2 regions of the Pandoraea sp. NE5 genome follow, and region 1 is predicted to be linked to the other one. Evidence: predicted binding sites of a transcription regulator. Region 1 holds the regulator's gene; the other holds the start of a gene.

Region 1 (15,459 bases):
AAGGGCAACAAGGCGCAGTTCGATCCGAACCGCGTCTGACGAATGGGCTGCAACGTCGCCGGTGACGAACGCCGGGCGGTGGCAGGACCGAACAAGTCGTTTTACACAGAATACGTACGAGACACGAGGATTCCCACGATGGCTTCGATCAACTACAGCGAGAAGATCCCCAACAATGTCAACCTGTCGGACGATCGCACGCTGCAACGTGCGCTTGAACAGTGGCAGCCGAATTTCCTGTCCTGGTGGGGCGACATGGGGCCGGAAGGCTCGCACGGCTTCGACGTCTATCTGCGCACGGCGGTAAGCGTGGATCCGGGCGGCTGGGCGCACTTCGATCACGTGAAGATGCCGGACTATCGCTGGGGCATCTTCCTCACGCCGGGAGAAGCCGATCGCAAGATCCACTTCGGCGAGCACAAGGGCGAAGCTGCGTGGCAGGACGTGCCGGGCGAACACCGCGCGAACCTGCGTCGCATCATCGTCACGCAGGGCGACACGGAACCCGCGTCGGTCGAGCAACAGCGCCACCTCGGACTGACGGCGCCGTCGATGTACGACTTGCGCAACCTGTTCCAGGTGAACGTGGAAGAAGGCCGCCATCTGTGGGCAATGGTCTACCTGCTGCATCGCTACTTCGGCCGCGACGGCCGTGAAGAAGCCGAAGCGCTGCTCGGCCGCCGCTCGGGCGACGAAGACAATCCGCGAATTCTCGGTGCGTTCAACGAGAAGACGCCGGACTGGCTGGCGTTCTACATGTTCACGTACTTCACCGATCGCGACGGCAAGTTCCAGCTCTCGGCACTGGCCGAGTCGGGGTTCGACCCGCTCGCGCGCACCACGAAGTTCATGCTGACCGAAGAGGCGCACCACATGTTCGTGGGCGAGTCGGGCGTCTCGCGCGTGATTGCTCGCACGGCGCAAGTGATGAACGAATTGAAGACCGATGACGTCGCGAAGCTGCGGGCAGCGGGCGTGATCGATCTGCCGACGATTCAGCGCTACGTCAACTTCCACTACTCCGTGACGATCGACCTGTTCGGTGCGGATCAGTCGTCGAACGCGGCCATCTTCTACAGCTCGGGCCTGAAGGGCCGCTACGAAGAGGGCAAGCGCGACGACGACCATCAGCTCAACGGTCAAATGTATCGGCTGCTGGACGTGGACAACGGCAAGCTCGTCGAGCGCGAGGTGCCGATGCTCAACGCGATGAACGAAGTGCTGCGCGACGATTACATCAAGGACTCGGTCGCGGGGGTGAATCGCTGGAACAAGGTGCTGGAGAAGGCCGGTATCGACTTCCGCCTTAGCGTCCCGCACAAGGCATTCAATCGTCAGATCGGCACATTCGCGGGCGTGCGTGTGTCGCCGGACGGCCGTGTGGTGAGCGAGGCCGAATGGGCTGCGCATGAGCGTGAGTGGCTGCCGTCAGCGGAAGATCGCGCGTATGTGGCGTCGCTCATGGGCCGCGTGACCGAGCCGGGCAAGTTTGCCAACTGGATCGCGCCGCCCCCGCTCGGCATCAACCGTCAGCCGATCGATTTCGAGTACGTGCGCTTCAACTAAGGCCAACGAGAGCCCAGGCGCGAGCCATCCCACAAGGAGACAGCATCATGAACGGCCCCGTTCCGGTCGAAGTTCTGAAGCAGCATCTGATCGATCCGGAGATCTGCATTCGCTGCAACACCTGCGAGGAGACGTGTCCGGTCGACGCGATCACGCACGACGAGAACAACTACGTGGTGCGCGCGGACACGTGCAATGGGTGCATGGCGTGTATCTCGCCGTGCCCGACGGGGGCCATCGACAACTGGCGCGATGTGCTCAAGGCCGACGCGTATGCTGTCGACGACCAGCTCACGTGGGACGAGTTGCCCGTGCAGGACGATGCGCTCGCCGGTCAGGGCACGATCGGCGAGGCGGCGCCGGGCGTGGCTGGCGGTGCGTCGGCCGACGTTCCCGAGCCCGTCATCGCCGGCTCGGATTTCGTGCGCGGCTCTGTCGTGCCGCCGTGGTCCGCCGCCAAGCCCTATGTCAATCTGTACAACCACAAGGCGCCGGTACAGGCGACCGTGGTCGGCAACTATCGCCTGACCGACGCCAGCACCGAGAGCGACATCCACCATATCGTGCTCGACTTCGGCAAGCAGCCGTTCCCGGTGCTCGAAGGACAGTCGATCGGCATCATTCCGCCGGGCACGTCGGGCGACGGGCGGGCGCACCATGCGCGACAGTACTCGATTGCGTCGCCGCGCGACGGCGAGCGGCCCGGTTACAACAACCTGGCGCTCACGGTCAAACGCGTGACGAAGGATCACCAGGAGCAGGCGGTTGGCGGGGTGTGTTCGAACTACCTGTGCGATCTGAAGAAGGGCGACGTGGTGAACGTGATGGGCCCGTTCGGCAGTACGTTCCTGATGCCGAACCACGCCGATTCGCACCTGCTGATGATCTGCACCGGCACGGGGGCGGCCCCGATGCGGGCGATGACCGAGTATCGTCGTCGTCGCCGTCTGAAGGGCGCGACCGGCAAGCTCATGCTGTTCTTCGGCGCGCGCACGCAGGGCGAGCTGCCGTACTTCGGCCCCCTGCTCAACCTGCCGAAGGACTTCATCGACACGAATCTGGCCTTCTCGCGTACACCAGGACAGGCCAAGCGCTACGTGCAGGACGCCATGCGCGAGCGCGCGGCCGATGTGGCGGCGCTGCTGCGTCACGACCACACCTACATTTATGTGTGCGGGCTCAAGGGCATGGAGGACGGCGTGCTGCAAGTGCTGCAGACCATCGCGGGCGACGCCGGGCTCGACTGGCAGGCCCTCTGGCAACGGATGAAGACGGAAGGGCGTCTGCATCTGGAAACCTACTGATTGACTGACGACTGACGATATCGGCTCGCGCAGCACCCGGCAGAGGGTGTGGCGCGAACCTCGGCTTGACCGACGGCGTTTTGCGCCGGCTTGACACCGCGTGCTTCGGCACGCGGTTTTTTTTCGTTCGTCGATGACGGTCGGGGTATCGAAGGCTGTCGCGGCGACGTCACCGGAATTGAGTAACATGGAGGAGCGGTTTCCCTTCCATCTTTTCTCTGAACGGAGAGTCATATGGGCAAGAAGCGGATTCTGGTACTGGCAGGCGACTATGTCGAAGACTACGAGCTGATGGTGCCCGTGCAGGCACTCATGGCCGTGGGTCACCGGGTGGAAGTGGTCTGCCCCGGCAAGAAGGCGGGCGACAAGGTGCGCACTGCGATTCACGACTTCGAAGGCGATCAGACGTACAGCGAGAAGCGCGGTCACGACTTCACGCTCAATGCGACATTCGACGGACTGTCTCCCGCCGACTTCGACGCGCTGGTGATTCCCGGTGGCCGCGCGCCGGAATATCTGCGGTTGAATGATGAGGTCGTCGAGATCGTCAGACATTTTGCCGAGAGCGACAAACCGATTGCCGCGATCTGTCACGGGGCGCAGTTGCTGGCGGCGGCCGGTGTGATCGAAGGGCGCGAATGTTCGGCGTATCCGGCCTGTGCGCCGGAGGTGCGGCTGGCCGGCGGGAAGTACATGGAGATCGGGATCGACGAGGCGCATACCGACGGCAAGCTGGTGACCGCCCCCGCCTGGCCCGCGCATCCGGCGTGGATCGCGCAGTTCCTCGCCGTGCTGGGAACGAAGATCGAGCTCTGACGCGCGGCGGATTTGTCCGAACTTGCCTCGTTTTCGAAAGCTTGACGTCCGGTGGCGCAGCAAGATCGGCCGATCTCAACCAGGTCGGTCGGCAGGCGCTGCGCGCGCCGGAGCCCCGGCATACGACGAAGGAGGGTCGTGATGGACGTCAATGCTTATCCCTTCAGGGGCCATGCCGCAGGCTCCCCTGCCAGTCCCACGGCCGCTGGGCCGACGCGTGCCGGATTATTGCCGGAAGCCGGACCACTTGGAACGTTCGGGGCAGTCACCGGACATGACGGTAGCGGCACGCCGCTGCCGCCCATCGGACCTTACGATTTTTCTACCGCGCGGCGCGTGCACGAGGTCCTTCCGGCAGGGGCCCCCAGTGCGGCTGTTCGACTATCGTTCGAAGCGCACGCGCAAGCACCGCAATACGTGGTGACGGCGTTCCCAAGCGCTGGGCATGCCACGCGAGCGTGGCTTGCCTCTCGCCTGTTCGGCGCGTTGGGCCTGGCGACACCGACGGCCGTGTTGGTGCGGGGATGCTCGCTGGCATTCGATGGAACCCAGGCGCCTGAGCGGATCTACCTGGCGACGACGTATCTTCCCGTGTACCGGCCATTGGGGGAATGGTTGGAGGGGGAGGCCGCGCTGCGCGCGATCGACGCGGCAGATGGCGCGCAAAGCTCGCCGAGTGCGCGCGGCGGTGGGGGCGATGCGTGTGAGCGTGCTCGAGACGGCGCCCGCGCGGCCGGACGGCAAATGGCGCAAGTACTTGCGCAGTCCGGCGGTGCACCACTGCATGCGCTCGCTGGCGCGCCGGCACAGGCGTATGCCGACGCCACACGCACACGCGACGAAATGCGCGGCGTGCTCTGCGCTTGGCTCCCCGAAGTCTATCGATGCGCATTGGAGCGTCAGTACGTCGCCGCGCTGTGGCTGGGCAATCGGAATCTTTTCCACGCCGTCATGGAAAACGTCGGTGTCTGGCGAGACAAGAACGACTTGCCCTACATGATGACGGTCGATTTCCGGGCCTGCCTCGATGCGGGCTTTCAGGGCGCGCTGTCGGATTTGATGCCGTATCGCCTTGGCGAACCTTCCACGGCATTCGTGCGGCGGTTGGCCGGGCTGACACAGACCGTCGACAGCAAGACGGTGCTCGACGAACTGAAGAATCCGACGGGGGTTCGGGCACTGGCGGCCGAGATGGCCTTCCGCCTCGGGCGAATTTCGGCGCACCACATCGCGCCTTGGGTGGACGATGCCCAGGACTTGGTCCGCGCGACATCGGTCGCTGCCAAGGTGGCCGCGGCGGCCGAGGACTGGAGCGGAATCGTGCCCCACCTCCTGGCGCGACGCGACCGTCTCGTGACCCGGCTGGGTGGCGCCTGGGCCGCACAGGCGTGGACACAACTGTACCCGACGCGCGCCCGCGCCATCGAGGCGCATCAGGCGCCCTTTTTGCGTTCGGCCGCAGCCGAACGCGATCGTGTGTGAGCCCGTCGGATCGGGCCGTCCGACCCATTGTCAAGCCGCCTCGGCGAATGGCACCAATTTGGTGCGCGGCGCCGATTGACGTGCGTTTGCCCCGGTTGCCTAACGTCGCAAGCTCGCATAAACTATCGACGCCACAAACCCCGCGTGACTGGCGATTAGGGTGCACAGCCTTGTGTGCCCGAGGTGGAGCAACCCACCGGGAAGCGCCGGGGTCTTATTTGCCGTTCGCCTGGGCAGCCGTGATGGTTGGTGCTGCCCTGTCTATCGTCTTCCGAAGCACAAAGGAAGATGCGCTGCGCCATCCCCTCCCGGAAAATCTGTTCAATTCAACGGAAACGCCATGTTCGACAAATCGAAATCCACCGTTGCCTCCGTCGATCCCGACGTTTGGGCTGCGATTCAGAAAGAAAATCAGCGTCAGGAAGACCACATCGAGCTGATCGCATCGGAAAACTACACCAGCCCGGCCGTGATGGAAGCGCAGGGCTCGCAACTGACCAACAAGTATGCGGAAGGTTATCCGGGCAAGCGCTACTACGGTGGTTGCGAGTATGTCGACATCGTGGAACAACTGGCCATTGATCGCGTGAAGGCGCTGTTCGGTGCCGAAGCCGCGAACGTGCAGCCGAACTCGGGCTCGCAGGCTAACCAGGGCGTGTACTTCGCCATGCTCAAGCCGGGCGACACCATCATGGGCATGAGCCTGGCGCACGGTGGCCACCTCACGCACGGCTCGCCGGTGAACATGTCGGGCAAGTGGTTCAACGTGGTGAGCTACGGCCTGAACGAGAACGAAGACATCGATTACGACGCTGCCGAGAAGCTCGCGCAGCAGCACAAGCCGAAGATGATCGTGGCGGGCGCCTCGGCCTTCGCCTTGAGGATCGACTTCGAGCGTATGTCGCAGATCGCCAAGTCGGTCGGCGCGTACTTCATGGTCGACATGGCGCACTATGCCGGTCTGATCGCCGCCGGTGTGTACCCGAACCCGGTGCCGCATGCCGACTTCGTGACGACGACCACGCACAAGAGCCTGCGCGGCCCGCGCGGCGGCGTGATTCTGATGAAGGCCGAGTTCGAGAAGCCGATCAACTCGGCCATCTTCCCGGGCATCCAGGGCGGCCCGCTCATGCACGTGATCGCCGGCAAGGCCGTCGCGTTCAAGGAAGCCGCGTCGCCGGAATTCAAGGCGTACCAGGAACAAGTCGTGAAGAACGCCCGCGTGATGGCCGAGACGCTGGTCAAGCGCGGCCTGCGTATCGTGTCGGGCAAGACCGAATCGCACGTGATGCTGGTTGACCTGCGCGCCAAGAACATCACCGGCAAGGCCGCGGAAGCGGCGCTGGGCGAAGCGCACATCACTGTGAACAAGAATGCGATTCCGAACGATCCGGAAAAGCCGTTCGTGACGAGCGGCGTGCGTCTGGGCTCGCCGGCCATGACGACGCGCGGTTTCAAGGAAGCTGAAGCCGAACTCGTCGGCAACCTGATCGCCGACGTGCTGGAAAACCCGGAAGACGCCGACAACCTGGCTCGTGTGCGCGCACAAGTGGCTGAGTTGACGAAGCGTTTCCCGGTCTACGGCTAAGCCCCGGACGCCGCCCGCATGCGCTGCCCGTTCTGCCGTCACGACGACACGCAGGTCATCGACTCGCGTGAAGCGGAAGATGGCGCCGCCATCCGGCGGCGCCGGAAATGCCCGGCGTGCGACAAGCGTTTCACCACGTACGAGCGTGTCGAGCTAGCGATGCCGGCGGTCGTCAAGAAAGACGGCAGCCGCGCCGAGTACGACCGCGCGAAGGTGCGCGCCAGCATGCAGTTGGCGATTCGCAAGCGCCCTGTGAGTGCCGAAGCGATGGATGCCGCAATTGCGCGCATCGAATACAAGCTGCTGGCCGGTGCGGAGCGCGAGGTGATGAGTCAGCGTATTGGCGAATTGGTGATGCGCGAATTGAAGCGGCTCGACAAGATTGCGTACATTCGCTTTGCGTCGGTGTACCGCAGCTTCGAGGACATTGCCGAGTTTCGCGATGTGCTCGAGGAAATCGACAGCACCGATGTCAAGCCCAAGCGTAAGCCGGTGGCCTGAGTCGACGGCGATGCGAGAGCGCGTATGAGCTTGCGCTGGCGACCGTAAGGCCCGTTTGCTGTAAAGAAGGACAGGAAACCCGTCGTGTCTGAAAGGGCACGGCGGGTTTTTTTATGGCGCTCCCAGTGCTTTAGGGAACGTCAGCGTGCGCAAGGGCGAGAGCGCGCTAGGTGGCGGTATCTCGGCCAAGTATCGCTTCTGAGCCTGCGTACCCACGTCAGGCGGGCGAAGAATCGTCCTGTTGTGACCAAGCGGAAGTGAAGAAACCCGTCGTGCCTGAGAGAGCGCGGCGGGTTTTTTTATTGGCGCTGGGTATAGGCATTCGGCTCGCATTGTCCGGCCGGAACGCGGTGCAAAACGCATGATGCCGAGCAGAAATTTTTCGTTGGGATATCTCCCGCTTGGTTTCGATATCCGTTGTTTGCGTGTCGCATGCTTCGCATGATTGGGATTTTAATGATGGGATGTATTGAATTATTGGGACCTTCTTCTTTTTTGATTTTGAATATTTAAAGAATTATCCCAACTTATTGATGGATTGTTTTCTTGGGTTAAGTACCAAAACTCAATGACTTTGCGTCGATTTCGATAATCCGAATTTTAGACTTCGTGAGCCTTGACGCACGCCGTCGTGTCGTGTCGTGTCTGGAGCGTGATGGAGCAATTCGTCACTTTTCACGAATTAATTTATGGATTATCGAATGCAAAAGAACCATCCGAAGTCGAGCGCGCTGCGTCAGACAAAGATTTGCATGGCCGTCGCGGCCGTAGTGACCGCAGCAGCACTGCCGGGGTATGCGGCGGCGCAAACCGGGCAGAAACAATGGCAGGAGGATCGGACCGCTCGTCTGGGAAAAATTGATACCGATGCCAAGGCTGTGACGCCCGAACTCCAAAAGGCCATTGCCACGCGGCGACTTGCGGAACGTATGGCTGAGCAAATGGAAGCCGCCTCCGCCGTCATGGATTCCACGGCTACGTGGAGTGACAAGAGCTTGGCGCTTGAATTCGTAAGTGCCGCCGTCGGTTCCATTCTCACTGAAACTGCCGATGCTTCCATTTCCACTGACGGATTGTCAAAAAAGACGGCGCTCGCGACGCTGAAGTCGAGGATCGATGTGGCCGCGAAGGCAAAACATGCTGGGCGGGCAGAAGCATACGGTGACCTCGCAACCGAGATCAACAAGCACGCCACTTTTGCAAAGGCGAGTGCCGATGCCGTCACGCCGCTGCAACGCTCGGCCGATTTGTTGGCACTGAAGCAGGCGCGTGTGCAAGCCGCCGGGACAGAGGCGGCACTGACGGCGCTCAAGAATACGCGTCAACTGGACGCGGCCACGCCGAATGCTGAGAAGCAAGTCGCGCGTTTGACTTGGCACGACAAGCATCTGACCAACTTCATGGGGGACGAAGCGAATTCCGATACGCATGCCGTCATCGGCGCCGACACCACGCTGGAGATCACGAGTGCCTCCGGGAGGTCGTCGGATGCGATCCACGGTGTCGTCGGAGGCAAACGGGACGTGGGTACGCTTTACGTCGCCGAAGGCGCCGATCATGACGTTCTCGTCGCCGGTACGGGTAAGGAACTGATCGTTCATCGTGCCATCGAGGGTGCGGGCGATCTGTCCATTTCGGTCGTCGAGGGGGGCGCGCTGACCTTCGCCGCGCAAGGTGAGAATCAGACCGGTGCCATCTACGCGGAGAACGTTGCGCTGTCCGCGACCGGTGCAAACGGAAAGATCCAGTTCAATGAAGGCACCAGCGCCGGATCGGCAACGATTGCACTCAATAACGGTGGCGAACTGGTGTTCGGAACGAACGCCAATGCAGGCAACAGCCAGATCACTGTCGGCATGGCGGTGACCCAGGGCGATGTCGATGCCGCCCTGCTGGCGAATCCGAAATCCGGGCTTGGCGTTGCCGCCGCTGGGAAGCTGACGGTCAGTGATGCCTCGGCGGGCGACGCGACGGTCGTCAATTTTGGACTCGCATCGTTCGACAAGTCGAAGCTTCAGAATCTGGCGTTGCTGAATGCCGGCAAGACGACGCTCAGCAATCAATCCGAGGGCGGCAAGGCGGAAGTCATTAACCTTGGCGGCGCGACACTGGACATCGCCGATACGAAGCTGCAGCGCATGACGCTGACAAACGCCGGTGAAGTCACGATGTCAGGCAGCACGGTCGCGGGCGAAGCGACCATCAACCTCGTGGGCGGTTCTCTGGACGTGTCGGCGATTGCGCTTCCCGCGGCGGAGCCGAGCGATCCCGTTGTCAAAGCGCTCACTATCGGCTCGCTGACGGGCAGCGGCGAAGTTGTTGCCGGTGAGACCACGATTCGCCTCGGCGCATTGCATCAAGACGACGTGTTCGACGGCCGCATTCTGAGCGTCAAGGCTGCAGTGTCGGATAGTGACGACGTTACGGTCAGGCTGGACACGTTCAACAAACAGCCGCTCGCGCTGGGCGACGCGCCGTTGAGCCACCAAGCCGACGCGATCTCCGATCCACCCACCCACCTGCAAGTGGTCAAGGTGGGTAACGGCAACCTGACGCTGACCAACGACCAAAGCGCCGTCAAGCGCATGGAGATCGAGGCCGGTACGTTGACGGCGGCGCACGCCAATGCGATGGGCTCGGGCACCGTGAGCGTTGCCAGTGCGGGTACGGTTGCGCTGGGCGCAGACGTCAGCGGCGTGACCGACATCACGAATGCCGGCACGATTGAACTCGGTACGAACAAGCTGGCGGTGCGCAAGTACGCGTCGAGCGAGGGGGCGAAGATCAACTCGCGTGTTGCGAAGCAAGGTGAAGACCTGGCGTTCGGCGCGATTCAAGTCTCGGAAAGCAGCGATTTCCGCGCGACCAAGATCAACGTCGCCGTCGATGACGGCATCGAAGTCGCCGATCTGCTCAAGCAGCAAGTGACGGTCGTGGATGCGCCGGGCGACGCCGACGTGCAGATCGGTGAAGTCGAGTTCGGCAGCATCGCGACTGGCGATGGTGCCGATGGCGGCACCGATGGCAATACCGGCGGTCGAGTGACGATTACCGAAACCAGTGCAGTGAATTTCCTCGGGGCAGACGGCGGTTACAACGCCAACGAGCAAGCGGTGCTGGCCTCGGTCGACGGCGTGGCGTTGGGCGATCTGGCCTTGGGCAAGATCGGGGGCAGCGTGCTGTCGGCCATGGCGTTGCAAACGGCGGGTTCGGAAGAGCAACGTCGTTCGGCGCGTCTGCTCTCGGGTGAGTCGCTGGTGAACAACGCGACGACGGCGCAAGGGTCGGCTACGTCATTCCAGCGCGGCATGCAAACGCGCATGATCGCCGGTGGCACGATGTTCGACGACAAGACGGCGAACGGCGCGATGGCGGCGGACAACGGCATCGCGGGTTGGGCCTCGTTCAAGGGCGGCAACGCGAGCCAGCGCGGCGACGGCATGTCGTTCGACGTGAAGGGCCTGGACGGCGCGATCGGTATCGACAAGCGGGTGGGCCAGAATACGCTGGTGGGCGCGTCGATGGGCCTGGGCAACCAGGAGTCGAAGGCGAAGGGCATGCCGGGCGAGTCGAAGGTCAACAGCGTGAGCGTGGGCCTGTACGGATCGCACCTGAGCAGCGCGAACTGGTTCGTGAACGGCGCGTTGTCGTACACGAATCACAGCGTGAAGACGGATCGCACGGTGGCGGCGCGCAATGCGTCGGCCCGCTTGACGGGCAAAACGAGCGGTCAGACGTTCGGGATGTTCGGCGAGGTGGGTAAGCGCTTTGGGGTGTCGGGCGTGAACATCGATCCGTCGGTGGGCGTGCGCGTGGCCTCGACGCGTCTGAACGCGTTCGACGAAACGAACCGGGATGGCCAGGGTAACGACGGCCTGAAGGTGGGATCGCAAACGCAGACCTCGACGCGCGGGGTGTTGGGCGTACGACTGTGGAGCGAAGTGGCGAGCTTTGCGGGCGGCAAGGTGGCGCCGTCGCTGCGCCTGTCGTACGAGCACGAGTTCGGCAACACGCAGAGCCGCCTGACGAATGCGATCTACGGCGCGCCGCGTGACTTCACGGTGAAGGGGCCGAAGTTGGGCCGGGACATCATCGCGGCGGATCTGGGTGTGGACATGCAGATCAAGAAGCAACTGGAAGTGCGCGTGGGCGGCAACGTCAGCGTGCGCAAGGGCGAAAGCGCGATGGGTGGCGGTATCTCGGCTAAGTATCGGTTCTAAGGAAGTCGGCAAGACGCTTTCCTCGCAAGGGGAAAGCGCAGATCGCCTCCGAAGACGATTCAGATCGCGCATCGCGCAGTCATGATCGATGCGTTATTGGCCGAATACATTTGGGTCGAAACCCCCGCTACTTATCGTCAGGAAAAAGCCGTCCGGCAATGCGCCGGACGGCTTTTTCGCATCTCGCGCCCGGGGGCTCGCTACTACGCCGCCTGATCAGAACGAATGCGACACGCCGACATAGGCGCCGGTCTGGCCTTTCCCTGCGGGCGGGTTGTCGAGCGAGTCGCTCGGAATGGCCGCGACCGAGAAGTTCTGGTTCGAACTGTTTTTCACGTAAGCGAGGGTGCCATACAGGAACGTGCGCTTCGACAGGCTGTACGTCGTGCCCACCTCGAACATCGTCGCGTTGCCGAAGCCGCCCGGCACGTTGACATGATAAACCGCCGCATTAGCGGCCCAAACCGGGGTGGCTTGATACCTTACGCCGGCCCAGTAATGGTCGGCACGCGTGGCGAAGTCGGGCGCGGGCGCGTCCGGCGCGGACATATGCGTGTAGCCGAGTGAAATCGTGAAGCGGTTCAGGAACACATTCGCGCCGGCGAAGTACTCGCGCGACGTGGCGAAGACATCAGTGAAGCGCCCCGTGCTATCGCGAATTTCGTCATACAAGGCGCGCAACTGGAACCGGTCATGCGTGTAGGTCAACTGGGCCCCCATGCCACGCCCGTTGTTGAACTGCCCGGCGATGTTGGAGAACGCGTATTGGCCCGCCACGTCGAAGCCGTACCAGTTCGGGCTCTGGTAGTTGACGGTGTTGCTCGCCTGCGGCCAGTTACGCCCGCGCACGAGCGACGCCGAGGAGAAGGCTTGCTGCTGGAATGGATCGAAGTCCCAGACCCCGTTGCTGATGAACAGATTTCGCCCGATCGTCAGTTGCCCCCACGAGCGGGAGTTGAAGCCGACCAGCGCGCGCCGGTCGAAGATCGAACCCGCGCCATTGTTGTTGAAGCCGTTCATCAACTGGAAGCCGCCTTCCAGGTTGAATACCGCATGCAATCCTTGCCCGAGATCCTCATAGCCGCGCAGGCCGAACAGGCTCGTGCCGTAGTCGCCGCCTTGCGCGCTCCAGCGCGAGACGGTGCCGCCGTTGCCGTCCTGAAGGTGGTTCATGAACTGAAAGCCGCCATCGACGCGGCCATAAAGTTGCACGCTCGACTGCGCGTGCGCAAACGTGCCGATGCTGCAAAGCAGGCTCGCTGCGATGAGCTTCTTTTTCATGGTCTGCTCCCCAGTTGCGTTTTGCCCCGCACCTTCTTGCGCGGTTATGACCGTCGTCGTCGCACAGCGTCCAAGCGAAGACAACACGAGATGTCGTCGAAAAAGCTTGAAAAGCCTGAAAATTCGTTACGAGTGACAAAGCATCGGGAAGCGGGCACGCCTGGGCAACGGGCGCCGCATGGGGGCATGCGGGCGGTTGCGAGTGATGCCGTCACGCTCTGGTTGTCAGAGTTCATCGTCATGGCAGTCCACTGGCGTAGCGTCGTCGGCGGGGCGGCGCCAATACAGGCGCACACGCGGCCATACGACCGGATTCAGCTGGCGAGGCGGCAGGCGATGCTTCGCATGTCATGGACTGCGACGCAACGAGCCGTTATCGCCCGGATGGCTTCATTTATAGACGAATTCCCCCGCGCGCAACATCGGGGAAAGGCTTAATACGACGATTGTTGCGTGCCAGCAACCGAAGCCGGGCAACGCGGCGACCGGGTCCATGCCCGTCGACGTTGGCCGTTCACGTCAGTCCGGGGCGCCAAACGCTTCCATCTTGCTCGCCAAATGGGTCAGCAAGCGGTTGGCCGCGCCGGACAGCCGCCGGCCTGTGCGCGTGACGAGATGGGCTTCGGCCTGATTGAGAATCGGGTGATCGATCGGCAGCGCGCGCAGCTCGCCGGCCTCGATCTCCTGTGACACGGCAAACGCGGGCAGGAATGTGGCGCCCAGTCCGGCGCGCACGAAATGCTTGAGCACGGAAATCGAGTTGGTCGTGACCGCGGGCGTCAGCCGATACTTTTCCGACTGCTCGGCCAGCGCCATCAACTGGCGGGTGCCATACGCCCCATGCATAAGGGCGAGCGGCACGTCGTAGAGCGCGTCGAGCTTGAGTCCCCCGGCCGCGCGACACCGCTCTACGAGCGGCGAGTCGGGCGCGACGATCGCGTGCACCGGTTGGCGCATCTGCGCGCGCGACACGATCTTGGGTTCGATCGGGGGGTTATAGACCAGCCCGATGTCCGCATCGTCTTCCGCGACCCGCCGCATGACTTCGTTGGTTCCCGCCAGATCGAGCGTGAGCGTGATGTCCGGATAGCGCTTGCAGAAGTACTGCAGCGGCGCGCCCATCAGATCGCTGACGAACCCCTCGCCGACCGCCAGCCGGATATGCCCGCGCCGCAACCCCCGCACCTCCTGCAGCTTGGCAAGCAAGTCCTCCTGGTGTGCGCGCTGTTCCCGGTAATACTCCATGAGCAACCGGCCGGCCTGCGTCAGATGGACGCCGCGTTTGTGACGTTCGATCAACGGTAGCGCCATTTCGGCCTCCAGCAGGGCGATCTGACGGCTGACGGCCGAAGGGGCAATGTCCAGTCTGTCCGCCGCGGCGCGCACGGTGCCGCACTGGACGGCTTCAAACAGATACAGCAGTCGGTTTTCGTTGATGGCAGGTGTCATACCCTAAAGACTAATTTTTAGAACAAAAATCTTCAAGCGTTGTCATTGAGCGTCGTTTTTTTTCATCCCACACTGCCAATCAATGTCCAAGCGTTGGCCGGCACGTTCGGCCGACGAAGCAACGCGATGTCGCCCAAGGGGGAGACGTCATCCTCGCAGTCAATCTGGAGTCAACATGAAAATCATCGGAGTGGTCGGACTGGGCAACATGGGACGCGGCATGGCGCTGTCGTTGCAGCGCGGCGGTTTCACGGTGCTCGGCTTCGATCCGTCGCCGGCCGCCGGTCGCGCCTTGGCCGACGCGGGCGTCGGACTGCGGGCGTCGGTGGCCGAACTGGCCCGCGAAGCCGACGCCCTCGTGCTGTCGCTGCCGACCTCGCAGGTCGTCGAGGCCGTGGTGAATGGCGCCGATGGGATTGCCGCGAACGGTCGCAAGGGCCTGATCGTCATCGACACCTCGACGGCCGATCCGGCAAGCACGCGTGGACTGGCTGCCACGCTGCGCGAGAAGGGTATCGCGCTGGTCGACGCACCGGTCTCCGGCGGCCCGAAGGGCGCCCTGAACGGCGCGCTCACGATGGTGCTGGGCGGTTCGGTGGAGGACATCGCGCGGATCGAACCGGTGCTCGCCGCCATGTCCGCCAAGCGCGTGCATATCGGCGACGTGGGCGCCGGTCACGTGACCAAGCTGATCAACAACCTGATGTGCGCGGCGCATCTGGTCGTGGCGGGCGAAGCGATGCGTCTGGCCGAAGCCGCCGGCGTAGCGCCGGCGCAAGTGCTGGAGGGGCTGAATGCCGGCTCGGGCCGCAGCGGTGTGACACAGACCAACTACCCGACGTGGATCCTCAACAACGCGTTCGACTCCGGTTTCACGATGAAGCTCATGCGCAAGGACGTGCGTCTGGCGATGGCACTCGCCGAGCAGACGGGCACGCTCGCCACGGGACCGCTCTCGGCCGAAGTCGGTCGTCTGTGGGCCGCAAGCGCGGCAACGGTAGGCGATGACGAGGACTTCAATCGCATCGTGCAGTTCATCGAGCCGGGCCGGGCGTGATCGCGCGTCAGCCCGCTCCGGCATTACGCCGGGTCGTTTGATTTTCCATTGTTGTTTGACGAAACGATGCGCCCGATGCGGCGCGTCGCACGGAGTGTTCTCATGGCAGACCCACAAGCCGCCGCTTTGCTCGGCGCATTCGCAAAGTTCTTCCCCAAGGCCACCACCCTCGGCTCGTTCGTGAATGGCGAACTG
Region 2 (15,459 bases), 870 kb from region 1:
GCCCGACCCACGAGGAAGTGGTGACGGACATCGCGCGCCGCGAGATCAAGAGCTATCGCCAACTGCCGGTGAACTTCTATCAGGTACAGGCGAAGTTCCGCGACGAGATTCGTCCGCGTTTCGGCGTGATGCGCGGGCGCGAGTTCATCATGAAGGACGCCTACTCCTTCGATAAGGACCGTGCCGGCCTGCAGGTTTCCTATCAGAAGATGTTCGACGCCTACGTGCGCATCTTCACGCGCCTAGGGCTGGCGTTTCGCGCCGTGGTGGCCGACAACGGCTCGATTGGCGGGTCCGGCTCGCACGAATTCCACGTGATCGCCGATACCGGTGAAGACGCCATTGCCTACTGCCCTGCGTCCGACTATGCGGCCAACGTCGAAATGGCCGAGGCGCTTGCCCCGCAGGGCGAGCGCGCCGCGCCCGCCGAGGCGCTGACCAAGACGGCCACACCGGGCAAGGCCAAGTGCGAAGCCGTCGCGGAACTGCTCTCGATCCCGCTGGCGCGCACGGTCAAGTCGATTGTGCTTGCCACCGACAGCGAAGAGGCCGGCACGACCGTCTGGCTGCTGTTGCTGCGCGGCGATCACGAACTGAACGAGATCAAGGCGAGCAAGGTGCCGGGACTGGCGGACTTCCGCTTCGCGAGCGAGGCCGAGATCGTCGATCGGTTCGGCACACCGCCGGGCTACCTGGGCCCCATCGGTACGAAGCAGCCGGTCAAGCTCGTGGTCGATCGCACGGTCGCTAAGATGAGCGATTTCGTGGTTGGCGCGAACGAGGTCGACTTCCATATCACCGGTGTGAACTGGGGGCGCGATCTGCCCGAGCCGGAAGTCGTGGCCGATCTGCGCAACGTCGTGCCTGGCGACATGTCGCCGGATGGCAAGGGCGAGATTGCCCTGTGCCGTGGCATCGAAGTGGGGCACGTGTTCCAGTTGGGGACCAAGTATTCGGATGCCATGAATGCCACCTTCCTCGACGAGACCGGCAAGCCTGCGCCGATGGAAATGGGCTGCTATGGCATTGGCATCACGCGAATTCTTGGCGCGGCCATCGAACAGAACTTCGACGATCGCGGCATCATCTGGCCGGAATCGATTGCGCCGTTCGAAGTCGTGCTTTGCCCGATGGGCTATGACCGCAGCGACGCCGTGCGTGCGACGGCCGATAAGCTCTATGACGACCTGGTGGCTGCGGGCGTCGACGTGATTCTCGACGACCGTGGCGAGCGTCCCGGCGTGATGTTCGCGGATTGGGAGCTGATCGGCGTGCCGCATCGCGTGGTGATCGGTGACCGGGGGCTGAAGGAAGGCAAGCTCGAGTATCAGGGCCGCCGCGACGCACAAGCGCAGTTGCTCGACGTCGCCGCCGTGGCGGATGTCGTCGTCGATAAGGTGCGCGCCGCCAAGGCGATCTGATCGGGTGTCATGCCGGTGGGCGAGGGCTCGCCGGCGCACCCAAACGACAAAGGGGCCTCGCAGGCCCCTTTGTCGCTTTGTCGCATGGTGGATACGGAACGTTGTCCCGCTGGCGGCGCTCAGCGCGGCGTGGTCAAGGCGCGGATCGCCGGCAGGTTGCGCCAGTAGCCCTTGGCATCCATGCCGCAGCCAAAGACGTAGCGGTCTGGCACCGTAAAGCCACAGAAATCCGGATGCGAGGGCTTGTCCTTCGTCAGGATCTTCTCGCACAGCACGGCGCTGTAGAACTTCGAGGCGCCCATCTCCAGGATTCGATCGCGAATCGCTGCCATGGTGGCGCCTTCGTCGAGAATGTCGTCGAGCACGAGCACCACGCGATCGCGCACAGAGTCGCGCGGCGCCACGCGCCATTGCATCGCGCCGCCTGTCGTGGTGTTGTTGTAGCGCGAGAGGTGGATGTAGTCGAACTCCAGCGGGAAGTCCAGGCGCGGCAGCAGCATGCCGGTGAAGACGGCCGCACCGCCCATGACCGAGAGCACCATCGGGAATTCGTCGCCAACGGCCGCCTTGATGGCCTTGGCCATTGTGTCGACGGATTGGCTCACCTCGTCGGCCGAGACGATCTCTTCGGAATTACGGAAAACTTCGAGGGCTTCTTCGCGGTTCATATGGGGCGACCCTGGGGAACGTGTTGCGGGGAGATGTCGCTATGTGCGGCCCGGAGTATATACGGAATGCCCGCCCGCGTGACGGGGGGGCAACCGGGCATCGGATCCGTTCAGCGCATACCGGGCATCATGCCTTTCATGCTGCGCATCATCTTCATCATGCCGCCGCCCTTGAGCTTCTTCATCATGGTGCGCATCTGGTCGTACTGATTGAGCATGCGATTGACCTCCTGCACCTGAACACCCGCACCGGCGGCGATGCGGCGCTTGCGGCTCGCCTTGATCAATTCCGGCTTGGCGCGCTCGGACGGCGTCATCGCGTTGATAATGCCCTCCATGCGGCGCACCTGCTTCTCGGCCTGATCCATATTGGTCTGGCTGGCGGCGGCCTGGAATTGCGCGGGGAGCTTGTCCATGAGCGACGACAGGCCGCCCATGTTCTTCATCTGGCCGATTTGCGCCTTGAAGTCGTTCAGGTCGAAGTCACCGCCCTTCTTGACCTTCTCGGCGAGCTTTTGCGCGGCCTGAACGTCGACGCCCCGTTGCGCTTCCTCGACGAGCGCGAGAATGTCGCCCATGCCGAGAATCCGGTTCGCCATACGATCCGGGTAGAAGACCTCAAGGCCGTCGAGTTTTTCGCCCACACCGACGAATTTGATCGGCTTGCCGGTGATGTGACGCACCGACAGCGCCGCACCGCCGCGCGAGTCGCCGTCGAGCTTGGTGAGCACCACGCCGGTGAGCGGCAGCGCGTCGTTGAAGGCGCGGGCCGTGTTGACGGCATCCTGGCCGAGCATGGCGTCGACGACGAACAGCGTTTCGATCGGTTTGAGCTCGGCATGCAGGGCGCTGATTTCCTGCATCATCGCTTCGTCGATGCCCAGACGGCCGGCCGTGTCGACGAGCAGTACGTCATGGTGATGGCGTCGCGCCCAGTCGACGGCCGCACGGGCAATGTCCACCGGCTTCTGATCGGGTTGCGACGGGAAGAAGTCGGCGTCGACCTGCTTCGTCACCGTCTCCAACTGGGCAATCGCGGCGGGACGATAGACGTCGGTGGAAACCGTGAGGACCTTCTTTTTCTGCGCGCGCAGCAGCTTGGCGAGCTTGCCGACGGTGGTGGTCTTGCCGGCGCCCTGCAGACCGGCCATCAGGATGATGGCGGGCGGCGTGGTCGCGAGATTGAGTTCGGCGGCGCGGCCTTCGTAGTCGCCGCCCATGAGCGCGGTCAGTTCGCGTTGCACCACGCCGACAAGCGCCTGGCCCGGCGAGAGGCTGGAAATGACTTCCTCGCCGAGCGCCTTTTCCTTGACCTTGGCGACGAAATCGCGCACCACGGGCAGGGCGACGTCGGCCTCGAGCAGCGCGAGACGCACTTCACGCAGCATTTCCTGCGTGTTGGCCTCGGTCAGGCGGGCTTCGCCGCGCAGCGTCTTGACGACCTTGGCGAGGCGCGTAGTGAGATTGTCGAGCATGAAACGTATCCTGTAAGACCTGCAGCGGCCCCGTTCGCCCTGCCGTTCGGCCCCGGAGGGGGCGGTGGCGGGGACGGCAGCGCGCCCGTCATGGGCTGGTGTAAACTTCAAACATGACTATTTTACTGTATGCGCTGACCGCCATCCTCTATGCCGGATTGGCGGTTTGTTCGTGGCAAGGATATCGACGCAACGCTGCGCTCGCACTGGCGGGCGGGCAGGTCGCGCCTGCGCCGGTCGCGGGCACGCCGTCGCGCTGGCCGATGCAGCTTTCGCTGTTCGTCACGCTCGTGCTGCACGGGGTGTTGCTGCATCAAACGATCTTCCGCTCGGACAGTATGCACTTCGGTTTCGCGTACATGCTCTCGGCCATGCTGTGGCTCTCGGTCGGCATCTACTGGATCGAGAGTTTCTTCTTTCCGCTGGACAGCCTGCGGCTGATGGTCACCCCCGTGGCCGCGGTGACCTGTGTGCTGCCGATGATTTTTCCGGATGTACGCATTCTCGGCTTCGCGGCGGAACCGATTTTCAAGGCGCACTTCATCATCGCCAACATGGCCTACGGGCTGTTCGCGCTGGCGGCGCTGCACGCGCTGCTGATGCTCTACGCCGAGCGGCAGCTGCATCCGTCGCGACGCGGCGAGACGACCGGCTGGCTGGCGCACTGGCTTGAGACGCTGCCGCCGCTGCTCACGATGGAAAAGTTGTTGTTCCGGCTGATCGGCGCCGGGTTCGTGCTGCTGACCCTGACGTTGATCTCCGGCGTGATGTTCTCCGAGGCGCTGTTCGGGCGCGCGGTGCGCATCGATCACAAAACCGTGTTCGCGGGGGTGTCGTGGCTGATGTTCGGCGCGGTGCTGCTGGGACGGCATTTTTATGGGTGGCGCGGCAAGGTCGCGCTGCGTTGGGTTCTGGCGTCGTTCGTGGCGCTGTTGTTGGCGTATGTCGGTTCTCGCTTCGTGCTTGAGGTGGTGCTGCATCGCATGACGGAGACTTGAAGCGCGATGCGCAATATCCTGTTGTTACTGGTGCTCCTGATCGTTGGCACGTGGTGGATGCGAAGCAACGAGCGCAAGCGCAATACCGAGCGCACGCGCCCGCCAGGCGCAAACGATGCGCGCACGTCGGCGCGTCAGGCGCTGCCGCCCGCCGAGCGCATGGTGCGATGCAGCGAGTGCGATACCTACCTTCCCGAGAGTGAATCCGTCGCTGGCGCGGGCGGCCAGCATTTTTGCAGCGGTGAACACCGCGACGCCTATCGGATGCGCGAACACCGCATCTGAGTCGCGCTGCGCGGCCACGCTGCGCAGCGATGATCTCGTTCTCCCGTCCTTCGCGCCGTGGCACTTGTACGTGCCGGCTTGCGCATGCCTGCTGCATGCACTAAAACACAGTAACCGGCCCCGCTCACAAATAGAATAATCATCGAGGGGCGCGACGACAGGAGGGCGCAATATGCTAATGCGCAGACGGATGTATTTTCTGCTTCCCGATCTGGCGAGTGCCCAGCGCACGATGAGCGATTTACTGCTCGCCCGGGTGGAGGAGCGTCACATCCACTTTATGGCACGTGACGAAATGGACCTGGAGGGACTGCACGAGGCTAACCTGCTACAGACTTCCGATATCGTGCACGGCGCCGAAGCCGGGCTCGTCATCGGCGGGTTCTGTGGTCTGGCAGTCGGTGCAGTCGCCGCGTTTTTCCCCATCGTGGGCACACGTCCCCAGTGGGAGTTGATGATTGTGACGGCACCGCTCGGTGCGCTCTTTGGCGCCTGGGTGTCGAGCATGATCGGCGTTTCGGTGCCGAACTCGCGACTCAAGACGTTTCGTGAGCCGCTCGAGCGCGGCATGATTCTGCTGATGGTGGATGTGCGCGACGGTCGCGTCGATGAGATTCGCGAGATGCTCAAGGCCCATCACCCCGAAGCGCACATGGAAGGGGTGGAATCCGCCATTCCTGCCTTTCCTTGATCGATGGCGATCATGGCAATAAGCGAGGGCACCGTATCGAAAGCGATGACAGCGTTGGCGAAGACGATCAGTGTCACCGGCCGGAAACGGTCCAAAGCGTCGCACCTGTGAGCGGCGCGGGATGGTGAGCGTGTCGATCGACACGCGAGCGACATCATCCCTGGGCGTGGTCACGCCTACAGAAGCCTCTCGGCCAGGCAAGGCGGGAGGCTTCTTCATTGGGCATCCCCTTTCACCGCATGACGACGGTTGACGAAGCGCCGCCCACCCGTGAACGGGCTGAGCGTTGCCCGCGCCGGGCATGCCGCCGACGGCGTCACGCCAAGTGGGCTACAATGGCGCCCCTCGCTCTACGGGAGCCCGCTGTGCCCGACATGTCCCAGTCATTCGCGTGCGCCAACACTGCGCTCCGGTCGTGTCATCGCGTCACGATGCGTGCCTTGCTGCGGCGAGGTGGCGCATGAGCGCGCCGACCCATGTCCCGATGCTCACGCTCGATACCGACGGCTGGATACGCGAAGCCGAGCGACTGCCGTCACCCAACTTCGATGGGCGTCCGGCGGGCACGCCGACCGACCTGCTCGTGGTGCACAACATTTCGCTGCCGCCAGGACAATTCGGGGGCGGCGAGATCGCGGCGTTCTTCCAGAACCGGCTCGATCACGATGCGCATCCCTTCTTCGATGAGATCCGCGGTGTGCGGGTCTCGTCGCACTTCCTCGTACGACGTGATGGTGCGTTGCAGCAGTTCGTGTCGTGCAACGCGCGGGCCTGGCACGCGGGGGCGTCGTCGTTCGAAGGGCGAACGCGGTGCAACGATTTTTCGATCGGCGTGGAGCTCGAGGGCACCGACGACGTGCCCTATGCGGCAGCGCAGTACGTCACGCTGGCGGCGCTCACGCGAACGTTGCGTGAGCATTATCCGATTCAAGCGGTGGTCGGACATGCCGATATCGCACCGGGACGCAAGACGGATCCGGGACCGTACTTCGAGTGGCAGCGATTGCGCCGGATGGCGGCGCTGAGCCCCCAGGCATTGCCGTTTCAGCCGGCCGACTAATCCCCATCCGGGGACAGGTTTTGCTTGACACGGCGATGCCACGGGCCTTCCCGGCGAGAGAAATTTTTGGGTTTGCGGAGTGCGTCATCTCCACTATACTTAGTGAAAATTCCGGTGCCGACCACTACATCTAGTGGTTGATGTCAGGTTCGGCACAGGATGCAATCGCCATCAATACCGTGCTTTTCCTGCGGCGTTTTTGCGGGGCGGCACAGCAGCAAAGCCGTGCAGCGGACACCTGAACCCTTGGCCGTCCGTCGGTCGTGCGGTATCCAGCACTTCGCTCCATCGGCGTCCCTAGGGCGCATTTTTGCCGGCCGTAACCTGGTAAGAACGCGCTAACAGCACCATCTCATTGGAACGGGAGTTTTTACATGCAGACTAACGAAAACCTCACCCGCCCGACCCCGACGCCTGCCGCGACTTCCGGCAATGGTGCGGGTGCGTCGGCGCCCCAGACGACGGGCGCCTTCGAGCCGGCGACCAACGCCGACTTCAAAGTGATTCGACGCAACGGCGCGGTGGTGGGTTTCGAGCCGTCGAAGATCGCGATCGCCGTGACCAAGGCGTTCCTTGCCGTGAACGGCGGCCAGGGCGCGGCGTCGGCCCGCGTACGCGAACTCGTGGAGCAGTTGACGGGGCACGTTGTGCGCGCCCTGATGCGCAGCCGCCCGAATGGCGGCACGTTCCACATCGAAGACATCCAGGATCAGGTCGAACTCGCGCTGATGCGTGAAGGCGAGCACAACGTGGCGCGAGCCTATGTGCTGTACCGCGAGAAGCGTTCGCAAGAGCGCGCGCACGCGGTCGAGACCACGCAAGAAGCGGCTACGCCCGATGGCCCGGTGCTCAATGTCACCGACAACGGCGTGGTGCGTACGCTCGATATGTCGGTGTTGCGCGGCGTGGTGCAGGCTGCCTGCGAAAATCTCGGCGACGAAGTCGTGGCCGAGCCGATCGTGACCGAGACCCTCAAGAACCTGTACGACGGCGTGCCGCTGTCGCAGGTCTACGACTCGGCGATCCTCGCCTCGCGCACCCTCATCGAGAAGGAACCGGCGTACAGCCAGGTCACGGCGCGAATTCTGATGCACACGATCCGCCGCGAGATCCTCGGCGAAGAAGTGCCGCAGGGCGAAATGGCCGCGCGCTACATCGAGTACTTCCCGCGCTTCATCAAGCAGGGTGTCGACGCCGAACTGCTCGACGAGCAACTGCTCTCGTTCGACCTGGCCAAGCTGAGCGCCGCGCTCGACGCATCGCGCGATCTGCAGTTCAACTATCTGGGCCTGCAGACGCTCTACGATCGCTACTTCCTGCATATCGACGGTCACCGCATCGAGATGCCACAGGCGTTCTATATGCGCGTGGCGATGGGGCTGGCGCTCAATGAAGTCGAGCGCGAAGCGCGTGCGATCGAGTTCTACCAGATTCTGTCGAGCTTCGATTTCATGAGTTCGACGCCGACGCTGTTCAACTCGGGCACGCGTCGCTCGCAACTCTCGTCGTGCTACCTGACGACGGTCTCGGACGATCTGGAAGGCATTTACGAAGCCCTCAAGGAAAATGCACTGCTCTCGAAGTTTGCCGGTGGTCTGGGCAACGACTGGACGCAGGTTCGCGCGCTCGGCTCGCACATCAAGGGCACGAACGGCAAGAGCCAGGGGGTGGTGCCGTTCCTGAAGGTGGTCAACGACACGGCCGTGGCCGTGAACCAGGGCGGCAAGCGCAAGGGCGCGGTGTGCGCCTACCTGGAAACGTGGCACCTGGACATCGAGGAATTCCTCGAGCTGCGCAAGAACACGGGCGACGACCGCCGCCGTACGCACGACATGAACACGGCGAACTGGATTCCCGATCTGTTCATGAAGCGCGTGATGGAAGGCGCCGAGTGGACGCTGTTCTCGCCGGCCACCTGCCCGGACCTGCACGACAAGTACGGCAAGGCGTTCGAGCAGGCTTACACCGCCTACGAAGACAAGGCCGCGCGAGGCGAAATCAAGCTGTTCAAGAAGGTGCCGGCGCAAGCGCTCTGGCGCAAGATGCTGGGCATGTTGTTTGAAACCGGCCATCCGTGGATTACGTTCAAGGATCCGTGCAACATCCGCTCGCCGCAGCAACATGTGGGCGTGGTGCACTCGTCGAACCTGTGCACGGAAATCACGCTCAACACGAGCGAGACCGAAATCGCGGTGTGCAACCTCGGCTCGGTCAACCTCGTGGCTCACATGAAGCAGACCGCGAACGGTTACGAACTCGATCACGACAAGCTGCAACGTACCGTACGCGTGGCGATGCGCATGCTCGACAACGTCATCGACATCAACTACTACGCGGTGGCGAAGGCGCGTAATTCGAACCTGCATCACCGTCCGGTGGGCATGGGCATCATGGGCTTCCAGGACTGCCTGCACCTGCTGCGCACGCCGTATGCCTCGAATGCCGCCGTCGAATTTGCCGACCGTTCGATGGAAGCCGTGTGCTACTACGCCTACTGGGCGTCGTCGGAGCTGGCCAAGGAACGCGGTCAGTACTCGTCGTACAAGGGCTCGCTGTGGGATCGCGGCATCCTGCCGCAGGATTCGCTGGCGTTGCTGGCCGAAGCGCGTGGTGGTTATATCGAGGTCGATATGTCGGCCACGCTCGACTGGGACAGCCTGCGCAAGCACATCGCTGCGCACGGCATGCGCAATTCGAACTGCGTGGCGATCGCCCCGACCGCCACGATCTCGAACATCATCGGCGTCTCGGCCTGTATCGAGCCGACGTTCCAGAACCTGTACGTGAAGTCGAACCTCTCGGGCGAATTCACGGTGGCCAACGAGTATCTGGTGCGTGACCTGAAGGCGCGTGGCCTGTGGGACGAAGTGATGGTCGCCGACCTGAAGTACTTCGACGGCTCGCTCGCCCGTATCGACCGCGTGCCGGCCGACCTGCGCGAGATCTATGCCACGGCGTTCGAAGTCGAGCCGAAGTGGCTGGTCGAAGCGGCGTCGCGTCGTCAGAAGTGGATCGATCAGGCGCAGTCGCTCAACATCTACATGGCGGGCGCTTCGGGCAAGAAGCTCGACGAGACGTACAAGCTGGCCTGGACGCGTGGCTTGAAGACCACGTACTACCTGCGTACGATGGCCGCGACGCACGTCGAGAAGTCGACGGTGAGCCACGGCGCGCTGAATGCGGTGAGCTCGGGGGGCGTGACGCCGGGCGGAAGCTTCTCGGCCGAGCCGTCCTCGCCGCTGGCGCAGCCGATGCCGGACGCTGAAGGCGCGGTGTGCACGATGCGTCCGGGCGATCCGGGCTTCGACGAGTGCGAGGCTTGCCAATAAGCTTGCGCTTGCGGTGAGATTGGGGGCCAGTCCCGAGGTTTGCGCCTCGGCACTGGCCCCCAATTTATTTCGGCGCCGAGATGTTGAGGCGACACGCCTGTCGCCTAGTCCTCAGGCCAGATCGATACGCATCGACAGATCGAGCGTTTGCCCGTGCGCCACGACTACGTGATCGTCGTCGAACGCGCCGACCCGATGCGTCGACGGTTCCAGACAGAGGTAGGGACGTCCGGCGGGAGAGTGCACCACGAGCCAGCTGGCGTCGCTGCTGCGCACCGTGGCCGAGCGCAGGCCGCCGGCGTAGTCGAGGCGCGCGTCGAATCGCCCCGACTCGACCGGAGCTTCGGCGAACCAGGTGGACCGCCCCTCGGTATCGAGTCCGCCGCCGACAGACACGACCTCGATCTCACCGACGTGAACGCGTTGCTCGCTCGGCCATCGGATGTCCTCCGACGGCGAACGCCAGATCGCCTCCGCTTCGAACGTCAGGCGCGAGCCGGCAGGCCACTGAAAGTAGGGATGTAGCCCGAGCCCGGCGGGCATATCCTGCGTCGAGAGATTGGTGATCGACAGTTGCATGTCGACGCCGAGTGCGTCGAGCGTCACCGAGAGATACGCCTGATAGTGCCACGGCCATTCGGGTTGCGCGGGACTGTCGAGTTGGAGCACGCAACAGTGCGGGCTCTCGTCGACGACATCCCACGCGCGACGCAGCCCCCAGCCGTGCAGCGAACTCGATGCGGCCGGCGTCTCGCGAGCGACGATCGCGCGCTCGCGCCAGTGCAGCGTGTCGTCGCGCAGCATGTTGGTATACGGCAGCATCGGAAAGGCGCCGGCCTTCGGCCATTCGTCCGACGAGAACGGGTCGTTGCCGAGCGGCACAAGGTAGTCGAAAACGTCACCGTGCGTGTCGCGCCGAGCCAGTCGTGCGAGCCGCGCCCCGCAGCCCGGTTGAACCTCGGCCACGAGCGCGCCCGCCGCGAGGCGGATCGGTTTGCCGGGGGTGAGCGTGAGCGGTGTCGGGCCTGACGAACCGGCCGACGCCGGTGCGCCGTCGGCGCCTGGGAATGTCATCGTCGGTATCTCCTTCATCGACGTTCAGAAGTGGCGTGCGCCGGAATCTGTCGTTCCGGTTCGCCGTCGCGACAGGATACGCCAATGCGACGCAGCGCCCCCCCTCGACGCACCATCAGCGCTGTCGTGCGGCGCCGTTTCATGGCAAGATGCCGGTCCCGCAAGCCCGGCCGCCCGGCACTCGGGAGATGTTGCCAAACACTAGGTATAGTGGTCATCGTGCAGTGCGGCACTAGATATAGTGTTGCATGCTGGAACGAGTGACGTAATTGTGCTAAATTGGAGGCATTCCATTCGACGTCGGGAGGTCAGGATGTTGTTGCAGCTCTCGCGTCGGCGTTGTTGTTCAAAACTGCGCAATTGCGCATCTGCATCACCCCCGAAATATGGCAATGCTCCCGGTGGACTTCGTGCTCCCGGTGATCGCTTGCCGGCCGCCGGATCGCAAATTTTTTGTCAGCCTTCGCACGCGAACGGCTGATCTGTCACTTCGGCGATGTGCGCGCGTGTGTGCATCGCATCAACCTGAACGGACTGAGACCCTATGCTGAACTGGGAAGAAGACACCACCACGGCCAACTCGGCTGCCCCCACCGCGGCTCCGGTTGCCGCGTCGAACGTGCTGGGCACGCAAGGGGAAACCCCGACTGTGATCGCCTCGCAGTCGACGCGTCGCGTGAGCGCCTCCGACAAGCGCGTGATCAACGGCACCACGGATGTGAATCAACTGGTGCCCTTCAAGTACAAGTGGGCCTGGGAGAAGTATCTGGCCGGTTGCGCGAACCACTGGATGCCGCAGGAAATCAACATGTCGCGCGACATCGCCCTGTGGAAAGATCCGAACGGTCTGACCGAGGACGAGCGCCGCATCATCAAGCGCAATCTCGGCTTCTTCGTGACGGCCGACTCGCTCGCGGCGAACAACATCGTGCTCGGCACGTATCGCCACATCACCGCACCGGAGTGCCGCCAGTTCCTGCTGCGTCAGGCCTTCGAAGAGGCGATCCACACGCACGCCTATCAGTACATCGTCGAGAGCCTGGGGTTGGACGAAGGCGAGATCTTCAACGCGTATCACGAAGTGCCGTCGATTCGCGACAAGGACGAATTCCTGCTCCCGTTCATCGAAGTGGTGGCGGATCCGTCGTTCCAGACCGGCACGCAGGAAGCCGACCAGAAGCTGCTGCGCTCGCTCATCGTGTTTGCGTGCATCATGGAAGGGCTGTTCTTCTACGTCGGCTTCACGCAGATTCTCGCGCTGGGTCGGCAGAACAAGATGACCGGTGCTGCAGAGCAATATCAATACATCCTGCGCGACGAGTCGATGCACTGCAACTTCGGCATCGATCTGATCAACCAGGTGAAGCTGGAAAACCCGAACCTCTGGACGCCGGAGTTCCGCGAAGAGATTCGCGAGCTGTTCAAGAAGGCGGTCGAGCTGGAGTATCGCTACGCTGAAGATACGATGCCGCGCGGCGTGCTCGGTCTGAACGCGGGCATGTTCAAGAGCTATCTGCGCTTCATCGCGAACCGTCGCTGTTCCCAAATTGGTCTCGAGGCGCTCTATCCGAACGAAGAAAATCCGTTCCCGTGGATGAGCGAGATGATCGATCTGAAGAAGGAGCGCAACTTCTTCGAAACGCGAGTGATCGAATACCAGACTGGTGGCGCGCTGAGCTGGGACTAAGCAGTAAGTGAAATTTGGATGCTGGCTGCAAAGCCAGTATCCATGCGGGTTTCGAGAGGATGGTGTGAGCGCGCGTGGCGCGCGTGAGCGCCAGCAAAACAAGTCGAAGAGACTGTGCGCGTCATGCACATCATCCTCACTCGCACGTCGTTACGCTCGCTTCGCACGCGTCGACATGCGAACACCATGTGCATCAAATACAACAGATTGACTTCTTCGTTGCGAACGTTGTGCGATTTTTTACGCGCAAAGTATTAACATCGCATCACAAAAGAATTATGATTCGCTCAAATAAATTGCAGTCTCGATGAACACACGAAAGCACATTGCTTTCCTCCCGCGACAGAGAGCTGGTAGTTACGGAGCGTAAAAACCTTGGTGCATAGCAAGCAGTATCGCTTATCCGCTATCGCAATCTCCTCCCTCCCGATGACGGGACAGGCAAGCTACCCCCCGAAGAATCTGGCGAATCCCCTTTCTCAAGACAATCGAATTGCTGGCGGCAATGTCGCCGGCAATTTTTTTGCGCGCGTGACCACTCACGGTCAGCGTCATGCGCGCAGCGCCGAATTCATTAGCGTAAGCCGTCGAAGTCCGATGCGTACGCCGATGAATAGCCCGCTCGCCGGCGGTTCGCCGCATGGTGGTCGGGTTTCCTTCTCAGGTGGTTTTGTTTGAGTGATCTCTCACGTTAAGGAGCAAAGTGATGGCTACTACTGCTAAGAAAAAACCCGCAGCCAAGAAGGCTGTTGCCAAGAAGCCGGTAGCGAAGAAGGCTGCCGCCGCCAAGAAGCCTGTCGCGAAGAAGGCTGTTGCCGCCAAGAAGCCGGTAGCGAAGAAGGCTGTCGCCGCCAAGAAGCCGGCAGCGAAGAAGGTCGCCGCCAAGAAGCCGGCAGCCAAGAAGGTTGCGGTGAAGAAGGTTGCCGCCAAGAAGCCGGTCGCCAAGAAGGCAGCGGTGAAGAAGGTTGCCGCCAAGAAGCCGGTTGCCAAGAAGGCAGCGGTGAAGAAGGTTGCCGCCAAGAAGCCGGTCGCCAAGAAGGCAGCAGTGAAGAAGGTTGCCGCCAAGAAGCCGGTTGCGAAGAAGGCAGCGGTGAAGAAGGTTGCCGCCAAGAAGCCGGCCGCGAAGAAGGCTGCCGTGAAGAAGGTTGCGGCGAAGAAGCCGGCGGCGAAGAAGCCTGCTGCGGCGGCGAAGAAGCCGGCCGTCAAGAAGGTCGCCGCCAAGCCTGCTGCGGCCCCGGCTGCAGCACCGGCAGCAGCACCGAAGACGGCGCTGAATCCGGCAGCGGCATGGCCGTTCCCGACCGGCAGCCGTCCGTAATTCGAGTGCCGAAGCAGGAACCAAGGCACTTAGGTGTCTTTTGATCGAGTAGGCCTACTCGATCCGAAACCCGCTGTGATGAGTGATCGTCGCAGCGGGTTTTTTCATGCGGCCTTAGTGCGTCACGCGCGTGACGCCGCCGCTTGAGAGCAGACGCACGCGCTGACCCGGCTGGAATGCTTCGTCCGCATCCTGTGTGATGGCGCGCAGCTCGCCGTTGTCGAGTCGCACGGTAATCTCCAGGCCCGCCTTCTTGCTCATTCGGTTTTCGACGGCTTGCCCCGCAACCGCACCCAACAGGCCGCCGATGATGCCCGTCGCGATCGAGCCGCGACCGCCACCAATGGCGCTGCCGCCGACGGCGCCCAGCGCACCGCCGCCCACCACGCCGAGAATCCCCGGATCGCCGTTGCTGCTATCGATCGTGACCGGGCGCACCGATTCGACGGTGCCCATGCGCACCACCTGCTCGCGTTGTGCTTGGCGGCTGTTGTAGACACTCGCGGAATTGCTCGGACCGAACGCCGTGCAGGCGGACAGGGAGAGCGACGCTGCGGCGGTGAGAATAAGGAAGGGTGTGGTCAGTCGTGCCATCGTTGTGTTTATCCTGAAATCAAACGAAGCGGTAGCCGAACGCGGCTTCATATTGCGCCTCGATCTCGGCGCGCGTCGGCGCGTAAGTCTGCGGACCTTGCTCGGCAATCTTGAGCGAACCCATCAGGCTCGCCAGACGGCCGGCGGTGGGCCAGTCGAGGCCCTTTTCGATACCGTACAGCAACCCGCCCCGGAAGGCGTCGCCGCATCCGGTGGGGTCGACGACTCGCTTGGCTTTGACGGCGGGAATGTCGTGTTGCTTGCCGCCGGCGAAGATCAGCGCGCCGTGTTCTCCGCGCGTCACGACCAGCGCCTCGACACGCGACTGGAGGTCGTCCATCGACCAGCCGGTCTTCGTGCAGAGGAGCTTGGCTTCGTAGTCGTTGACCGCGAGGTATGTGGCGAGTTCCACCATGCGACGCAGGGCCTCAGGCGAGAGCAACGGCAGGCCCTGACCCGGATCGAACAGGAACGGCACCCCGGCGGCGGCGAAGCCTTCGGCGTGAGTGAGCATGGCGTCGGGGGCGTCGGGGGCAACGATGCCGAGCGTCGCGCCGCTGACATCGGCCACGCGGTTGCGCGACGAGAACATCATCGCCCCCGGGTGGAAGGCGGTGATCTGGTTGTTGTCCAGATCGGTCGTGATCATCGCATTGGCGGTCATGCTGTCCGCGACCACGCGAACGAATTCCGTCGTCATGCCGAGCGACTGGAAGCGCTCGACGTAGGGCGCGCCATCTTCGCCGACGGTGGCCATGACGACCGGCGAGCCGCCCAGCAGATGCAGGCTGTAGCCAATGTTGCCGGCGCAGCCGCCGAAGTTGCGGCGCATCGTCGGCACGAGGAAGCTGACGTTCAG

The links. Region 1 encodes NrdR, which represses ribonucleotide reductase genes. Its sites were predicted from a motif close to CACNANATNTNGTG; they were not measured.
Region 2: a site for NrdR is predicted at 6,721-6,734, ahead of PanNE5_RS10150 (ribonucleoside-diphosphate reductase subunit alpha). Genes of this name have one in related genera too.

The regions. Positions count from the first base shown of each region.
Region 1 is NZ_AP025517.1:3,082,495-3,097,953, forward strand. It holds gene boxC (2,3-epoxybenzoyl-CoA dihydrolase) at 1-39, shown strand, start outside; gene boxB (benzoyl-CoA 2,3-epoxidase subunit BoxB) at 139-1,566, shown strand; gene boxA (benzoyl-CoA 2,3-epoxidase subunit BoxA) at 1,614-2,870, shown strand; gene PanNE5_RS14130 (DJ-1/PfpI family protein) at 3,105-3,686, shown strand; gene PanNE5_RS14135 (hypothetical protein) at 4,023-5,168, shown strand; ZMP/ZTP riboswitch at 5,303-5,410, shown strand; gene glyA (serine hydroxymethyltransferase) at 5,509-6,756, shown strand; gene nrdR (transcriptional regulator NrdR) at 6,775-7,257, shown strand; gene PanNE5_RS14150 (autotransporter outer membrane beta-barrel domain-containing protein) at 7,959-11,477, shown strand; gene PanNE5_RS14155 (porin) at 11,694-12,758, opposite strand; gene PanNE5_RS14160 (LysR family transcriptional regulator) at 13,278-14,207, opposite strand; gene PanNE5_RS14165 (NAD(P)-dependent oxidoreductase) at 14,383-15,264, shown strand; gene PanNE5_RS14170 (aldehyde dehydrogenase family protein) at 15,367-15,459, shown strand, end outside.
Region 2 is NZ_AP025517.1:2,212,674-2,228,132, forward strand. It holds gene PanNE5_RS10115 (proline--tRNA ligase) at 1-1,421, shown strand, start outside; gene PanNE5_RS10120 (hypoxanthine-guanine phosphoribosyltransferase) at 1,541-2,089, opposite strand; gene ffh (signal recognition particle protein) at 2,200-3,564, opposite strand; gene PanNE5_RS10130 (inner membrane protein YpjD) at 3,678-4,562, shown strand; gene PanNE5_RS10135 (PP0621 family protein) at 4,569-4,847, shown strand; gene PanNE5_RS10140 (DUF1269 domain-containing protein) at 5,026-5,538, shown strand; gene ampD (1,6-anhydro-N-acetylmuramyl-L-alanine amidase AmpD) at 5,999-6,598, shown strand; gene PanNE5_RS10150 (ribonucleoside-diphosphate reductase subunit alpha) at 6,973-9,927, shown strand; gene PanNE5_RS10155 (hypothetical protein) at 10,039-11,001, opposite strand; gene PanNE5_RS10160 (ribonucleotide-diphosphate reductase subunit beta) at 11,546-12,688, shown strand; gene PanNE5_RS10165 (hypothetical protein) at 13,064-13,366, shown strand; gene PanNE5_RS10170 (histone H1-like DNA-binding protein) at 13,395-14,006, shown strand; gene PanNE5_RS10175 (hypothetical protein) at 14,121-14,600, opposite strand; gene PanNE5_RS10180 (carbohydrate kinase family protein) at 14,620-15,459, opposite strand, start outside.